Regions from separate parts of the Enterobacter mori genome, predicted to be linked through region 1. Evidence: predicted binding sites of a transcription regulator. Region 1 holds the regulator's gene; each other region holds the start of a gene.

Evidence for each region. The regulator PurR, encoded in region 1, represses purine synthesis genes. The targets are predictions, from matches to a motif close to CANGCAAACGTTTGCNTG.
Region 2: purT (formate-dependent phosphoribosylglycinamide formyltransferase) is a predicted target of PurR. The motif match lies at 1,662-1,679, and genes of this name have one in related genera.
Region 3: purH (bifunctional phosphoribosylaminoimidazolecarboxamide formyltransferase/IMP cyclohydrolase) is a predicted target of PurR. The motif match lies at 1,503-1,520, and genes of this name have one in related genera.
Region 4: cvpA (colicin V production protein) is a predicted target of PurR. The motif match lies at 2,066-2,083, and genes of this name have one in related genera.

What each region holds. Positions count from the first base shown of each region.
Region 1 is NZ_CP104285.1:1,986,382-1,990,704, forward strand. It holds gene punC (purine nucleoside transporter PunC) at 133-1,332, opposite strand; gene punR (DNA-binding transcriptional activator PunR) at 1,447-2,358, shown strand; gene purR (HTH-type transcriptional repressor PurR) at 2,377-3,402, opposite strand; gene cydH (cytochrome bd-I oxidase subunit CydH) at 3,700-3,789, shown strand; gene N2K86_RS09505 (MFS transporter) at 3,955-4,323, shown strand, end outside.
Region 2 is NZ_CP104285.1:2,753,421-2,757,743, forward strand. It holds gene ptrB (oligopeptidase B) at 1-804, opposite strand, end outside; gene N2K86_RS12995 (tellurite resistance TerB family protein) at 888-1,541, opposite strand; gene purT (formate-dependent phosphoribosylglycinamide formyltransferase) at 1,713-2,891, shown strand; gene kdgA (bifunctional 4-hydroxy-2-oxoglutarate aldolase/2-dehydro-3-deoxy-phosphogluconate aldolase) at 2,933-3,574, opposite strand; gene edd (phosphogluconate dehydratase) at 3,614-4,323, opposite strand, start outside.
Region 3 is NZ_CP104285.1:250,471-254,793, reverse strand. It holds rRNA gene N2K86_RS01260 (16S ribosomal RNA) at 1-1,068, opposite strand, end outside; gene purH (bifunctional phosphoribosylaminoimidazolecarboxamide formyltransferase/IMP cyclohydrolase) at 1,628-3,217, shown strand; gene purD (phosphoribosylamine--glycine ligase) at 3,233-4,323, shown strand, end outside.
Region 4 is NZ_CP104285.1:3,276,340-3,280,662, reverse strand. It holds gene folC (bifunctional tetrahydrofolate synthase/dihydrofolate synthase) at 1-1,208, shown strand, start outside; gene dedD (cell division protein DedD) at 1,198-1,884, shown strand; gene cvpA (colicin V production protein) at 2,139-2,627, shown strand; gene purF (amidophosphoribosyltransferase) at 2,661-4,178, shown strand; gene N2K86_RS15405 (UbiX family flavin prenyltransferase) at 4,268-4,323, shown strand, end outside.

The sequences.
Region 1 (4,323 bases):
CCGGCTCCCGTTAACACTTAATATTTATCGTATTTCATCGAACCAAATTTAGTATAGGCCTCAAAATTTGGTGATTCAATAGAAAATTCTTAGCAACCTAATCACTGTGTCTTAACATAATTTCTGGCGCGATTATGCGTGCGACGTTTCTACCTGCTGACGCGCATTCTGCTCGCGCTGTGCGGAAAGCTGCATACGGTAGCCAAAGGCAGCCAGCGCAACGGTCACCAGCATCACACTGGTGGTCGTCAGGAGCGGCGTGGAAATCAACGCAGAGACCACCAGACTTGCCAGGAAGCACAGACCCAGCTGTAACGTGTTCTGCAGCGCGGCGGCGCGTCCCGTCGCCTGTGGGAACGGACGTAACGCCTGCGCGACTACGATTGGGTAAATAGCACCGTTAGCGACGGCCATGACGCAGAACGGAATCAAAATTTCTGTCAGGCCCGTACCCGGAATAAACCCGACGGCCCAGGTGCCGAAAACGCTTAACGCGAACAACACCAGTAGCCAGGGCAGCATCTGCTGGCCTTCCCACTTCTGCAGCGCTGCGCGACAGCCGTAGCCGCCGACCAGGAAAGCAATGGTCTGTGGAACATAACTCAGGCCGATTGCCGCCGGGCTGTATCCCATATCGTGCAGAATGAACGGCGAGCCAGTCAGCCACGCGAAGAAACTGGCGGAACAGGCCGCGTAAATCAGGACGTTACCGCGATACGCTTTTGAACGCAGCAGCGAGGCAAAGGTAATCGGCTTCGCGTCAGGATGCGTCTCTTTTTTATGCGCAGGCTTGAGGAAAAACGCAGGCAGCATCAATACCAGCGTGATGGCAAAGAGCGTAGCGAAAATCGCCTGCCAGTCGAAATGGGCCAGGATCCAGCTTCCGAGCAAAGGTGCAAGGGCAGGCGAGAGACCGACCAGCGGCATAATGGTGGCGAAAATTCGGTTAGTGCGTGATGCCGGGTAATAATCGGTCACCAGCGCCTGCCAGGTCACCGCTGCAGCACAGACGCCAACGGCCTGAATGAATCGCAGTACCAGCAGCCAGGTGGCATCGCGTACCCACAGCATGCCCAGACAGCCCACGGCAAAAATAGCCAGACCCAGCAGCAGCACCGGTTTACGACCAAAGCGGTCGGAGAGTGGTCCCCAGAGCAGTTGCGCGAAGGCAAAACCGGCGAGGAACAGGCTCAGGCTGGCGCTGATAGCGGCTGCGGGGGTTTGCAGATCTTCCTGCATCGCGGCAAATGCCGGCAGATACATGTCGGTCGCTAAAAAGCCCAGCACGCTTAAGCCGCCGAGCCAGACCAAAAATCCTTTCCTGGGTTGCATTATTTTATTCTCCTGAGGAGGCAGGTGTACGTTGGCGCAGAGTGTAGGGAGTGCAAAGCGGCTTGTGAAACGCTAATATTTGCTGAGTGCATTCAAATTTTTTGCAGGCAGAACATGTGGTCAGATTATTCTCTTGAAGTTGTCGATGCTGTTGCCCGTAACGGCAGTTTCACCGGTGCCGCGCAGGAGTTACACCGCGTACCCTCGGCCATCAGTTACACCGTGCGTCAGCTGGAAGAGTGGCTGGCGGTTCCGCTGTTCGAGCGGCGTCATCGCGACGTGGAATTAACGCCCGCAGGCGCGTGGTTTTTAAAGGAAGGGCGTTCTGTCATCAAAAAAATGCAGATCACCCGCGAGCAGTGTCAGCAGATCGCTAACGGCTGGCGAGGCCATCTCTCCATCGCGGTGGACAATATCGTCAAGCCGGAACGGACCCGGCAAATGATCGTGGATTTCTATCGTCATTTTTCTGATGTCGAACTACGTGTCTCCCAGGAGGTGTTCAACGGCGTCTGGGATGCGCTGGCGGATGGCAGGGTGGAGATGGCGATTGGGGCAACGCAGGCGATCCCCGTCGGGGGACGCTATGCGTTTCGCGATATGGGGATGCTGAGCTGGACCTGCGTTGTCGCCAGCGATCATCCGCTGGCGGCAATGGAAGGCCCTCTCAGCGATGACACGCTGCGCAACTGGCCGTCGCTGGTGCTGGAAGATACCTCGCGCTCGCTGCCCAAGCGCATCACCTGGCTCCTGGACAACCAGCGTCGCGTGGTGGCTCCTGACTGGGAATCGTCGGCAACCTGTCTTTCTGCGGGGCTGTGCGTGGCGATGGTGCCCGTTCACTTCGCGCGACCGCGCATCGATACCGGGGAGTGGAAAGCGCTGACGCTGGAAAATCCGTTCCCGGATGCGGCCTGCTGTCTGACCTGGCAGCAAAACGACGTATCGCCTGCGATGGCCTGGCTGCTGGATTATCTGGGAGACAGTGAAACCTTGAATCGGGAGTGGCTACGGGAGCCAGCATAACTGGCCCCCGGAATGCGATTAACGGCGATAGTCGCGGAACGGACCGTCCGCCACGGAGCGGCGCTCGATGAGGCGCGGGTGAACTTCAATCGACTGGGATTCTTCACGCTTGTTGACGATCCTGTCCATCAGCATGTTGAAAGCCGTTTCGCCCAGCGAGTCTTTTGGCTGGTGAATGGTGGTCAGCGCCGGGGTGAAGAAGCGCGCGTTACGCACGTTGTCATACCCGATCACGGAAATATCCTGCGGCACCCGCAGGCCCAGCTCGTCGGCGGCGCAGAGCGCGCCCATCGCCATAATATCGCCGCCACAGAAAACAGCCGTCGGGCGATGCGGTTGGGAGACAATCTGTTGCATTGCACGGTAACCCGATTCCGGCTCAAAGTCGCCCTGAACAATCCAGTTTTCCGGCACGGTGATCAGCGCCTCTTCCATTGCCTTCATAAACCCGGCCAGACGGCCCGCACCGGTGTTGCGTTCCAGCGGACCCGGGATCACGCCAATCTCGCGGTGACCGCGTTCGATCAGATAACGACCGGCCATATAGCCGCCTTCAAAGGCATTATCGATAACGGAATCGGTGAAGTCGGCGCGCGCTTCACCCCAGTCCATGACCACCATCGGAATGTGGCGATACTCTTCCAGCATGGACAGCACGGATTCCGGGTACTCGGAACACATTACCAGCAGGCCATCGACGCGCTTTTGCGCCATCATCGACAGGTAGGCGCGCTGCTTCTCGATGCTGTTCCACGCGTTGCCCAGAATCAGGGTATAGCCTTTCTGGAAGCAGTTTTTCTCAACCGCTTCGATGATCTCGGCAAAATAGGCCGCTTCACTGCTGGTTGCCAGCAAGCCAATCGACTTGGTGTGATTCACCTTCAGGCTGCGCGCAACCGCACTTGGGGAGTAATGTAACTCCTTGATCGCCGCCCAGACGGCGTTGCGCGTCTCTTCCGCGACGAAGCGGGTTTTGTTAATTACATGTGATACGGTTGTAGTGGAAACGTTTGCGCGTTTTGCTACGTCTTTTATTGTTGCCATTCAATGTCACTCCAGACCATATCCTAAACTCCTGAAAAACTTGAAGGTAAACGTTTGCCTTCTCTCACCCTTATTACGCAATCTTGAGTTGCGACACGCCGGGAAAACGACACAGGACGTCAGGAGGGGATCAATGGCCGGTACGCTAATAAATTTAGCGTGGAATTTTGTCCTATCTTGATGAAAAGGGGAAGAGCTAAAGTGGATATCAGTTTAAATCCAGGAAGATTTTTGACGTAAACTATGTAAAAATGAGCAAACTCACTTTTCGTGGGGTGATTAAAAGGAGAAAAATTGATGAGTTCCGATCTGAAGTTTTCGCTGGTGACCACCTTTATCGTGCTGGCATTGATTGTTGCCGGTGGTTTGACGGCTGCGCTGCACTGATTTACGCGGGGGGAGAGTCCTCTCCCTCCTCATTTTCTTCCGATTGTTACCTCTCTGGCAAAAATCTTTTGCCAAAATGTTAACTTCTCAAATTTTGTGATTGATGTCATGCTTTTGACTTCTTAGTTCTGTGTCGCGTGATGACACGGCATCCGGAGTTGACTCATGAAAATCAATTTTCCTCTGCTGGCCCTGGCGATTGGCGCCTTTGGGATTGGCACTACTGAATTCTCCCCGATGGGGTTACTGCCTGTTATCGCACGGGGCGTGGACGTCTCTATTCCTGCGGCCGGGATGTTAATCAGCGCCTATGCCATCGGCGTGATGGTCGGGGCCCCACTGATGACGCTGCTGCTGTCGCACCGCGCGCGTCGCAATGCGCTGATATTTCTGATGGCGATCTTTACGCTGGGCAACGTGCTCTCCGCAATTGCGCCGGATTACACCACTTTGATGCTGTCGCGTATTCTGACCAGCCTGAACCACGGCGCATTTTTCGGTCTGGGCTCGGTTGTTGCGGCAAGTGTGGTTCCG
Region 2 (4,323 bases), 770 kb from region 1:
GCGGCGCGGCAGGAAGCAGAGCGGCTGCGCATCAGGCAGTTCGGCATCCAGCAGCAGGACTTCCGAGGTGGTGGCGCTGGCCAGATAAATGATCACATAGTGACGCGATGAGGTTTTGTGCAGACTGACGTAAAAAGTCTCGTCTTTCTCTTCGTACACCAGTTCATCATCGGCAGAATCCGTCCCTACTGTGTGCCGCCAGACCTGATAAGGCAGCAGCGTGGAAACATGCTTTTTGACGTAGTAGACCGTTTCAGAATCATTCGCCCAGACAAAATCCGGGGAGATATTCTCGAGCATTTCCGGATACCAGTTCCCCGACTCGAGATTGCGAAAGCGCAGGCCGTACTGTCGGCGAGAAAGGTAGTCTTCTGCGAGCGCCATAATGGCGTTATCTGGCGACACCGACATACCGCCCAGCGTATAAAATTCGCTGTGAGCGGCACGCTGATTGGCGTCCAGCAGGATTTCCCATTCATCCCATTCGGCATATAGCACCGACTGGCGCTGATAGATGGGGTATTCATTGCCGGGCTCATAGATATGACGGTAGCGATAACCGTTTTTAGTCCAGGGGGCTGACACATCGCGCTGGGGAATGCGCTGCACCATTTCGTTCAGCAGTTGGTCCTGCAGCGCCTGCTGGCTGGACATGACCTTGCGGCCATAGTCGTTTTCCTGGTGCAGATAGTCGAGCACGTCTGGCTGGGAACGCGAGTCATCCCGCAGCCAGTAATAGTGGTCTATGCGCGTATCACCATGCGTGGTGATCGCATAAGGAGTACGTCGGGCTTTCGGTGGCATGTCATGATTCTTTTGAGTTTTACACCCTATAAGGTTGGCAAAACACGCGCATGATGCAAGCGAAACATGACTACATCAGATGATTACCCGGCCTGTAACGTCTGTTTTTGCTGCTGAATATCCTGCTCAATACCCTCACGAACATCCTGAGGGATCTTCAGCGCATCGCCGAGCGCATTCAGGTAGCTGCGCTCCATAAAGTGATCGACATCGATAGCCGCGCAGCTCAGAAAATAGAGTTCCAGCGCCTCTTCTTCGTTCTTCACGCTTTGCGCCAGACGCAGGGGATCGAGGGGCTGTTCGATGGCCTGTGCAACCAGCGCTCTTCCCTGCTCTTCCACACCGGCCTCACGCATCTGCTGCTCTATCGCCGCACGCTCTTTGCTATCAATATGCCCGTCGCTTTTGGCCGCAAACACCAGCGCCAGAATGAGCCGCTCTGTTCGGAGATCCAGCGGTGTAACCTGCTCGCCGTATTGCGGTTCATCCTGATGCGCGGTACGCACTTTGTCCTTGTATTTGTTCCACAGTACGGTTCCCGCGATGGCTCCGCCCCCCGCCAGGAGCGCACCAGTGCCATATTTTGCCAGTAGCTTACGCGATGACTTATTGGCGACCAGCAGCCCCGCCAGTCCTCCCAGCGCACCCGGCACCAGGAGCTTGCTGAGCCCTTGCTCACCAGACGACACGCCTTTCTGACCCAACATGGATTGTAATTGATTTAACCAGCCTGACATGATTCCCCTCACTTAACCGTGCACATTTCTCACAGCCTAAGCGAGCGGGTGTCAGGAAATGTCTGCCTGCACTAAAGAAGCGCAAATTGTTGTGCGATGAAAGGTCCTACGCGCAAGACAGACGCAAACGTTTTCGTTTATACTGCCCGCAACTTTTTCAGGGGGATTTTTATGACTCGTTTAGGAACCGCGCTGCGACCTGCGGCGACGCGTGTGATGCTTTTGGGTTCGGGTGAACTGGGTAAAGAGGTCGCTATTGAATGCCAGCGTTTGGGCATTGAAGTCATTGCCGTAGACCGTTATGCCGACGCCCCCGCGATGCACGTTGCCCATCGTGCTTATGTCATAAACATGCTGGATGGCGATGCCCTTCGCGAGCTGATTTCGCGCGAGAAACCCGATTTTGTCGTGCCGGAAATTGAAGCCATTGCCACCGACACGCTCATTGCTCTTGAACAGGAAGGTCAGCGCGTGGTGCCCTGCGCCAACGCCGCGAAGCTCACCATGAACCGCGAGGGCATTCGCCGCCTGGCCGCAGAAGAGCTGGGGTTGCCCACGTCGAGCTACCGTTTTGCTGGCGATAAAGCCGCATTTCTGCAGGCCGTAGAAGAGATTGGCTACCCGTGCATCATTAAGCCGGTGATGAGCTCCTCCGGTAAAGGACAGAGCTTTATTCGCGACAGCAGCACGCTGGATTACGCGTGGGATTATGCCCAGCAGGGTGGCCGTGCCGGAGCCGGTCGCGTGATTGTCGAAGGCGTCGTGAAGTTTGATTTCGAAATCACTCTGCTGACCGTAAGCGCCGTCGATGGCGTCCATTTCTGCGACCCGATTGGCCACCGTCAGGAAGACGGCGATTACCGTGAATCCTGGCAGCCGCAGCAGATGAGCGCTCTGGCGCTGGAACGCGCGCAGGAGATCGCCCGCAGGACCGTACTGGCGCTCGGCGGCTATGGTCTCTTCGGCGTAGAGCTGTTTGTTTGCGGCGACGAGGTGATTTTCAGCGAAGTCTCCCCTCGCCCGCATGATACCGGCATGGTCACGCTTATTTCGCAGGATCTCTCCGAGTTCGCCCTGCACGTGCGCGCTTTCCTCGGCCTGCCTGTTGGCGGCATTCGCCAGTACGGCCCTGCGGCATCGGCAGTGATCCTGCCCGAGTTGACCAGCCAGAACGTGACGTTTGATAACGTCGACGGAGCGGTAGGTGCTGGACTGCAGATCCGTTTGTTCGGCAAGCCGGAGATCGACGGAACCCGCCGTCTTGGCGTGGCATTAGCCACCGGGGATAACGTTGACGACGCCGTGGCGAGCGCGAAAGCGGCCGCTGCAAACGTCAAGGTAGAGGGATAAAAAAACGGGCCGAAAGGCCCGTTTTTCATGCTGCGATTAACTTACTGTTTCGCACCTTCAACCGCTTCGCGAGCCAGTTTGGTGATGCGATCCCAGTCACCGGCTTCCAGCGCATCCGCTGGCACCAGCCATGAACCGCCGATACACAGTACGCTTTTCAGCGCCAGGTAATCACGGTAGTTGGCAGGAGAGATACCGCCGGTCGGGCAGAAACGCACCTGAGAGAATGGACCCGCAATCGCCTGCAGCGCTTTGGTGCCGCCGTTGGCTTCAGCCGGGAAGAATTTAAACTCTTTCAGACCGTAATCCATGCCCAGCATCAGTTCAGACACGGTGCTGATACCAGGGATCAGTGGAATAGAGCCTTCAGTTGCCGCTTTCAGCAGAGGCTCAGTCAGTCCCGGGCTGATAGCGAACTGAGCACCGGCTTCGGTCACTTCAGCCAGCTGCTGCGCATTCAGAACGGTACCCGCACCGATGATGGCATCCGGCACTTCTTTGGCGATAGCGCGGATAGCGTCCATCGCACACGCGGTGCGCAGGGTCACTTCCAGAACGCGAACGCCGCCCGCAACCAGCGCTTTTGCCATTGGGACAGCGTGCTCCAGTTTGTTCACCACGATGACCGGCACGACAGGGCCAGTGGTCAGGATTGCTTCAGCACTTGTTTTCCAGTTTTTCATCAGAGTCTTCTCTCGCCAGATCGTTAAAAACACGTCGTCTTAAAACGTAATACAGGTTGCGCCCTGCTCTGCACCGGACAGCTTCTCGCGCAGCGCGCCAAACATTTCGCGTCCGGTACCCACGCGCGATGCGCTCAGGTCAGGAATATGAGGCTGACGTGCTGCCAGCTCTGCATCATCGACCAGCAGGGTTAACTCACCTGTCTGACCGTTCACGCGGATCATGTCACCGTCACGCACTTTCGCCAGCAAACCACCGTCATAGGCTTCCGGGGTCACGTGGATGGCAGAAGGCACTTTACCCGATGCGCCAGAGAGGCGTCCATCGGTCACCAGTGCAATTTTGAAACGGCGGTCCAATAATACACCAAGTGGTGGCATAAGTTTATGTAATTCTGGCATCCCGTTGGCTTTTGGCCCCTGATGACGCACCACCACCACGCAGTCTTTATCAAGCAGGCCCGCGTCAAAAGCAGGCAGCACGTCGTGCTGGCTTTCAAACACCACCGCTGGCGCTTCGATAATCTGGTTTTCTTCCGGGACGGCGGAGGTCTTCATGACTGCACGACCGAGGTTACCGCTCAGCACTTTGGTGCCACCGTGACGCGAGAACGGCTGTTCAAAGGTCGCGATAACCTGAGGATCAAGCGAGTCGCTCGCCCCTTCGCGCCAGTCCAGCTCGCCGTTGTTCAGCCAGGGTTCGAGGGTATAACGCTGCAGGCCAAAGCCCGCCACCGTGTTCACGTCTT
Region 3 (4,323 bases), 1.7 Mb from region 1:
CTGACGACAGCCATGCAGCACCTGTCTCAGAGTTCCCGAAGGCACCAATCCATCTCTGGAAAGTTCTCTGGATGTCAAGAGTAGGTAAGGTTCTTCGCGTTGCATCGAATTAAACCACATGCTCCACCGCTTGTGCGGGCCCCCGTCAATTCATTTGAGTTTTAACCTTGCGGCCGTACTCCCCAGGCGGTCGACTTAACGCGTTAGCTCCGGAAGCCACGCCTCAAGGGCACAACCTCCAAGTCGACATCGTTTACGGCGTGGACTACCAGGGTATCTAATCCTGTTTGCTCCCCACGCTTTCGCACCTGAGCGTCAGTCTTTGTCCAGGGGGCCGCCTTCGCCACCGGTATTCCTCCAGATCTCTACGCATTTCACCGCTACACCTGGAATTCTACCCCCCTCTACAAGACTCTAGCCTGCCAGTTTCGAATGCAGTTCCCAGGTTGAGCCCGGGGATTTCACATCCGACTTGACAGACCGCCTGCGTGCGCTTTACGCCCAGTAATTCCGATTAACGCTTGCACCCTCCGTATTACCGCGGCTGCTGGCACGGAGTTAGCCGGTGCTTCTTCTGCGGGTAACGTCAATTGCTGAGGTTATTAACCTCAACACCTTCCTCCCCGCTGAAAGTACTTTACAACCCGAAGGCCTTCTTCATACACGCGGCATGGCTGCATCAGGCTTGCGCCCATTGTGCAATATTCCCCACTGCTGCCTCCCGTAGGAGTCTGGACCGTGTCTCAGTTCCAGTGTGGCTGGTCATCCTCTCAGACCAGCTAGGGATCGTCGCCTAGGTGAGCCGTTACCCCACCTACTAGCTAATCCCATCTGGGCACATCTGATGGCAAGAGGCCCGAAGGTCCCCCTCTTTGGTCTTGCGACGTTATGCGGTATTAGCTACCGTTTCCAGTAGTTATCCCCCTCCATCAGGCAGTTTCCCAGACATTACTCACCCGTCCGCCGCTCGCCGGCAAAGTAGCAAGCTACTTTCCGCTGCCGCTCGACTTGCATGTGTTAGGCCTGCCGCCAGCGTTCAATCTGAGCCATGATCAAACTCTTCAATTTAAGTTTGATGCTCGTGAATTAAACTTCGTAATGAATTACGTATGTTCACTCAGAGACTTGGTATTCATTTTTCGTCTTGTGACGTTAAGAATCCATGTCACTTTGAGTGCCCACACAGATTGTCTGATAAATTGTTAAAGAGCAGCTGCGACGCGCTTTAGCGCTCTGTCGCGAGGTGGCGTATATTACGCTTTCCTCTTTCAGAGTCAACCCGTTATTTCAGGATTTTTCTCTTCAACCGACCGGGTTGTTTGTGAAGTGATTCACATGTTCCGTGTCGATGGAGGCGCATTATAGGGAGTTCTCGCGCCGCCGCAACCGCTAAATGACAGAAAAATGACTGACTGCTGCATTACACAGCAAAACCCCGCCTTATACCTTTTTACACACAGACTTATCCACAATGATACGAAAAAGTGAAAATGTGCGAGCGTTGCGCAAACGTTTTCGTTAAAATGCTCGCGCTTAACAAGGATGCCCCGTCAGGTGTGTTAGATGAGTTTTTCGCAGGAAAATTCATCTAACGCTCTCTGTAATCGTGAAATCCAGGGGATTTACCATGCAACAACGTCGTCCAGTCCGCCGCGCTCTGCTCAGTGTTTCTGATAAAGCCGGTATCGTCGAATTCGCTCAGGCACTTTCTGCACGCGGTGTGGAACTGCTTTCTACAGGCGGTACCGCTCGCCTGTTAGCAGATAAAGGTCTGCCGGTAACCGAAGTGTCCAATTACACCGGTTTCCCGGAAATGATGGATGGACGCGTCAAAACCCTGCACCCGAAAGTGCACGGCGGCATTCTTGGTCGTCGCGGTCAGGACGACGGTATTATGGAACAGCATGATATCGCGCCAATCGACATGGTTGTCGTTAACCTCTACCCGTTTGCCCAGACCGTTGCCCGCGAAGGCTGTTCTCTGGAAGATGCGGTAGAGAATATTGATATTGGCGGCCCGACCATGGTGCGCTCCGCAGCCAAGAACCATAAAGATGTGGCCATCGTGGTAAAGAGCAGCGACTACAACGCCATTATTAATGAGATGGATGCCAACGAAGGGTCACTGACGCTGGACACGCGTTTCGACCTCGCTATCAAAGCCTTCGAACACACCGCCGCGTACGACAGCATGATCGCCAACTACTTCGGTAGCCTGGTACCGGCTTACCACGGTGAAAGCAAAGATCCTTCTGGCCGCTTCCCGCGCACACTGAACCTGAACTTCATTAAGAAGCAGGATATGCGCTACGGCGAGAACAGCCACCAGCAGGCTGCCTTCTATATAGAAGAAGAGGTAAAAGAAGCCTCTGTTGCGACCGCACAGCAGGTGCAGGGCAAAGCCCTCTCCTATAACAATATTGCCGACACCGATGCCGCGCTGGAATGCGTGAAAGAGTTCAGCGAGCCGGCCTGCGTTATCGTCAAGCACGCCAACCCATGCGGCGTTGCGGTGAGCACCTCTATTCTGGATGCCTACGATCGCGCCTACAAAACCGACCCGACTTCCGCATTCGGCGGCATTATCGCCTTCAACCGCGAACTGGATGCTGAAACCGCACAGGCCATCATCTCCCGTCAGTTCGTTGAGGTGATCATCGCGCCATCGGCATCCGAAGAGGCACTGAAAATCACCGCGGCGAAACAGAACGTACGCGTACTGGTTTGCGGCCAGTGGGCAGAACGCGTGCCGGGCCTGGACTTCAAGCGCGTGAACGGCGGTCTGCTGGTTCAGGACCGCGATCTGGGTATGGTGACAGAAGCCGACCTGCGCGTGGTGACCAAACGTCAGCCGAGCGAACAGGAACTGCGTGACGCGCTCTTCTGCTGGAAGGTAGCCAAGTTCGTCAAATCCAATGCCATCGTCTACGCGAAAGAGAACATGACCATCGGGATAGGTGCAGGCCAGATGAGCCGCGTCTACTCCGCGAAAATTGCCGGGATTAAAGCAGGTGATGAAGGGCTGGAAGTGAAAGGTTCCGCCATGGCCTCTGATGCCTTCTTCCCGTTCCGTGACGGTATCGACGCAGCCGCCGCTGTAGGCATCACCTGCGTGATCCAGCCTGGCGGCTCAATCCGCGACGACGAAGTGATTGCCGCCGCCGACGAACACGGCATTGCAATGATCTTCACCGACATGCGCCACTTCCGCCATTAATTCCCGGAGCTGAAAATGAAAGTATTAGTCATTGGTAACGGCGGACGCGAGCACGCTCTGGCGTGGAAAGCGGCGCAGTCCCCGTTAGTGAAAACGGTCTTCGTGGCACCGGGTAACGCCGGTACCGCACTGGAACCCGCGCTGCAGAATGTGGCTATCGGCGTGACCGACATTCCGGCGCTGCTGAGCTTTGCCCAGAATGAGAAAATCGATCTGACGATTGTGGGCCCGGAAGCGCCGCTGGTGATCGGCGTAGTGGATGCCTTCCGCGCCGCGGGCCTGAAAATTTTCGGCCCAACGGAAGGGGCTGCACAGCTGGAAGGCTCAAAAGCCTTCACCAAAGATTTCCTCGCGCGTCATAGCATCCCGACGGCGGAATATCAGAACTTCACCGAGGTAGAGCCTGCTCTGGCTTACCTGCGTGAAAAAGGCGCGCCGATTGTGATCAAAGCCGACGGCCTGGCTGCCGGAAAAGGCGTGATCGTCGCGATGACCCTCGAAGAAGCGGAAGCCGCCGTGCAGGATATGCTGGCAGGCAACGCCTTTGGCGACGCGGGCCACCGTATCGTGATTGAAGAGTTCCTCGACGGCGAAGAAGCGAGCTTTATCGTGATGGTCGACGGCGAGCACGTTCTGCCGATGGCCACCAGTCAGGACCACAAGCGCGTGGGCAATGGCGATACCGGCCCGAATACCGGCGGGATGGGTGCTTACTCCCCTGCTCCGGTAGTGACTGACGAAGTCCACCAGCGCACCATGGATCGCATCATCTGGCCTACCGTGAAGGGAATGGCAGCAGAAGGAAACACCTACACCGGTTTCCTCTATGCGGGTCTGATGATCGATAAGCAGGGCAACCCGAAGGTTATCGAATTCAACTGCCGCTTTGGCGATCCGGAAACGCAGCCCATCATGCTGCGTATGAAATCCGATCTGGTGGATCTGTGTCTGGCGGCCTGCGAAGGCAAGCTCGACGAGAAAACCTCAGAGTGGGACGAGCGCGCGTCTCTGGGCGTGGTGATTGCTGCGGGGGGTTATCCGGGCAACTACAGCACCGGGGATGAAATCCACGGCCTGCTGCTGGAAGAGATTGACGGCGCGAAGGT
Region 4 (4,323 bases), 1.3 Mb from region 1:
AAAACCTGCACAGTAAAACCATCGATATGGGGCTTGAACGCGTAAGCCAGGTCGCCGCGCGTCTTGATGTGCTCAAACCGGCCCCGTTCGTGTTCACCGTCGCGGGCACCAACGGGAAAGGCACAACCTGCCGCACGCTGGAATCCGTCCTGATGGCGGCGGGTTACAAGGTAGGCGTTTACAGCTCTCCACACCTGGTGCGCTACACCGAGCGCGTGCGCGTGCAGAACAGCGAACTGCCGGAATCGGCGCATACGGCGTCGTTTGCAGAAATTGAAGCCGCACGCGGTGAGATCTCATTAACCTATTTTGAATACGGCACTTTGTCGGCCCTGTGGCTGTTCAAACAGGCGCAGCTGGACGTGGTGATTCTGGAAGTCGGCCTTGGTGGTCGTCTTGACGCCACCAATATGGTGGATGCGGATGTCGCCGTCGTCACCAGCATCGCATTGGATCATACCGACTGGCTGGGGCCAGACCGTGAAAGCATTGGCCGTGAAAAGGCCGGTATTTTCCGGGCGAATAAGCCAGCCGTGGTCGGCGAGCCGGACATGCCGCACACCATCGCCGACGTGGCGAAAGAGAAGGGCGCTCATTTATTGCGCCGCGGCGTGGACTGGCACTATGAGGTTCAGGGCAACGGCTGGCGCTTTAGCGATGCGCAGGGCGCGCTGGACAATCTGCCGTTACCGCAGGTGCCACAGCCGAACGCGGCCACCGCGCTGGCGGCACTGCGCGCCAGCGGATTGGCGGTCAGCGAACAGGCTATCCGCGACGGCATTGAGAATGCCATTCTGCCCGGGCGTTTCCAGATCGTCAGCGAATCACCGCGCCTGATTCTGGATGTGGCCCACAACCCGCACGCAGCGGCGTATCTCGCAGGACGTCTCAAATCGTTACCAAAAACCGGGCGCGTGCTGGCGGTTATCGGTATGCTTCATGATAAAGATATCGGCGGGACGCTGGCCTGCATGGAGAGTGTGGTCGATAGCTGGTATTGTGCTCCTCTGGAGGGGCCGCGTGGCGCGACGGCTGAGCAGTTGACGGAACATCTCGGCACAGGCGCAATCTATAGTAGCGTGGCTCAGGCCTGGCATGCTGCGATGGCGGATGCTAAACCAGAAGATACCGTGCTGGTGTGTGGTTCATTCCACACGGTGGCACATGTCATGGAAGTGATGGACGCGGGGAGAACCGGTGGCGAGTAAGTTTCAGAACCGTTTAACAGGAACCATTGTGCTGGTCGCGCTCGGGGTGATTATTCTTCCGGGACTGCTCGACGGGCAGAAAAAGCATTATCAGGACGAGTTTGCGGCCATTCCGCTGGTGCCGAAACCGGGCGATCGCGATGAGCCAGACATGCTGCCAGCCGCAACGCAGGCGCTGCCTGCTCAGCCGCCAGAGGGTGCGGCAGAAGAGGTGCGTGCAGGCGATGCCGCCGCACCGTCGCTCGACCCTTCTCGCCTGGCTGCGAATAACAACATCGAAATCGATCCGGTTCCGGTGGAGCAGCCTAAGGCTGTTGAAAAACCGAAGCCTGTCGAGAAACCGCAGCCGAAGCCGCAGCGGGATAAAGCGGCAGAGCAGCTGGCCGCAGCGTCAGAAGCCCCACCACCGGCTAAACAAGACGCGGCACCGACCGGTAAAGCCTACGTTGTTCAGCTTGGCGCATTGAAAAACGCCGATAAAGTCAACGAGGTGGTGAGTAAACTGCGCGGCGCGGGATACCGTGTTTACACTTCACCTTCCACGCCGGTGCAGGGTAAAATTACCCGTATCCTGGTGGGGCCGGAAGCGTCGAAAGATAAGCTGAAAGGGTCGCTGGGTGAGCTGAAGCAGATCTCCGGGCTGAGTGGTGTGGTGATGAACTACAGCGCAAACTGATAAAATCTTGCCCCTCACCCTAACCCTCTCCCCAGAGGGGCGGGGGGATGGTTTGCTCCCTCTCCCTTGAGGGAGAGGGCTGGGGTGAGGGGGAATGGCAGACGTCCAAAGAGACGTAATAAGCCACGGCGTTGAACATTTTTTCAGCGCCTTTTTTATTTACGCGCGGGAAGGAAATCCCTACGCAAACGTTTTCTTTTTCTGTTAGAATTCGCCCCGAACTGGATGACAGGGCGTTAAATCGTGGGACACATATGGTCTGGATTGATTACGCCATCATTGCGGTGATTGGTTTTTCCTGTCTGGTTAGCCTGATCCGTGGCTTTGTTCGTGAAGCGTTATCGCTGGTGACATGGGGTTGTGCTTTCTTTGTTGCCAGTCATTACTACACTTACCTGTCTGTCTGGTTCACGGGCTTTGAAGATGAACTGGTCCGAAACGGAATCGCCATCGCGGTGCTGTTTATCGCGACGCTGATTGTCGGCGCTATCGTCAATTACGTGATAGGTCAGCTGGTCGAGAAAACCGGTCTGTCAGGAACGGACAGGGTGCTCGGGATCTGTTTCGGCGCGTTGCGAGGCGTGCTGATTGTGGCCGCGATACTGTTCTTCCTGGATACCTTCACCGGGTTCTCCAAAAGCGAAGACTGGCAGAAATCGCAGCTCATTCCAGAGTTCAGCTTCATCATCAGATGGTTCTTTGACTATCTGCAAAGCTCGTCGAGTTTTTTGCCCAGGGCATAAACCCTGAGATGTGGCTTAACGAGGAAAAGACGAATGTGCGGTATTGTCGGTATCGCCGGTTTCATGCCGGTAAACCAGTCGATTTATGACGCGTTAACGGTGCTTCAGCACCGTGGGCAGGATGCTGCGGGTATCATCACCATTGATGCAAACAACTGCTTCCGTTTACGTAAGGCGAATGGCCTGGTAAACGATGTGTTTGAAGCCCGCCATATGCAGCGTCTGCAAGGTAATATGGGGATCGGTCACGTTCGTTATCCTACTGCTGGCAGTTCCAGCGCCTCTGAGGCACAGCCTTTCTACGTCAACTCACCGTACGGCATCACCCTTGCTCATAACGGCAACCTGACCAACGCGCACGAGCTGCGTAAAAAGCTGTTCGAAGAGAAACGTCGCCACATTAACACCACTTCTGATTCTGAAATTCTGCTCAACGTGTTCGCCAGCGAGCTGGATAACTTCCGTCACTACCCGCTGGAAGCGGACAACATTTTTGCTGCCATTGCCGCTACAAATCGTCAGATCCGCGGTGCGTATGCCTGCGTGGCGATGATTATCGGTCACGGCATGGTTGCTTTCCGCGATCCAAACGGCATTCGTCCTCTGGTGCTCGGCAAACGTGAGCTCGGCGATGGTCGTACGGAGTATATGGTCGCCTCTGAAAGCGTGGCGCTGGACACTCTGGGCTTTGAATTCCTGCGTGACGTTGCGCCGGGCGAAGCGGTCTACATCACTGAGAAGGGCCAGCTGTTTACCCGCCAGTGTGCTGACAATCCGGTCAGCAATCCGTGCCTGTTCGAATACGTTTACTTCGCCCGTCCGGACTCGTTCATCGACAAAATTTCCGTGTACAGCGCGCGCGTGAACATGGGTACGAAGCTCGGCGAGAAGATTGCCCGCGAGTGGGACGATCTCGATATCGACGTCGTGATCCCTATCCCGGAAACCTCCTGCGATATCGCGCTGGAAATCGCGCGTATTCTGGATAAGCCATACCGCCAGGGCTTCGTGAAGAACCGCTACGTTGGCCGCACCTTTATCATGCCGGGCCAGCATCTGCGCCGTAAGTCCGTACGTCGTAAGCTGAACGCCAACCGCGCTGAGTTCCGCGACAAGAATGTACTGCTGGTGGATGATTCCATCGTTCGCGGTACGACGTCTGAGCAGATTATCGAAATGGCACGCGAAGCCGGTGCGAAGAAAGTGTACCTGGCATCTGCAGCGCCAGAAATTCGCTTCCCGAACGTGTACGGCATCGACATGCCAACCGCGACCGAGCTGATTGCTCACGGTCGTGAAGTGGACGAAATTCGCCAGATTATCGGTGCCGACGGCCTGATTTTCCAGGATCTGAACGATCTGATCGACGCGGTGCGTGCCGAGAACCCGGACATTCAGCAGTTCGAATGCTCAGTGTTTAACGGCGTGTACGTGACGAAAGACGTTGACCAGCAGTATCTCGACTACCTGGATTCTCTGCGTAACGACGATGCGAAAGCCGTCCAGCTGCAGAACGATCTTGAAAGCTTAGAGATGCACAACGAAGGCTAACGCCTGAGCAGGTGAGGGCGGGTGCCCTCACTTGCAACTCCCTGTAAAATCCTGCACAGTCAGCCCTGAATTCAGCAAGGGCAAAAATCATGAAACGACTCATTATCGGTATCAGCGGTGCCAGCGGAGCCATCTACGGCGTGCG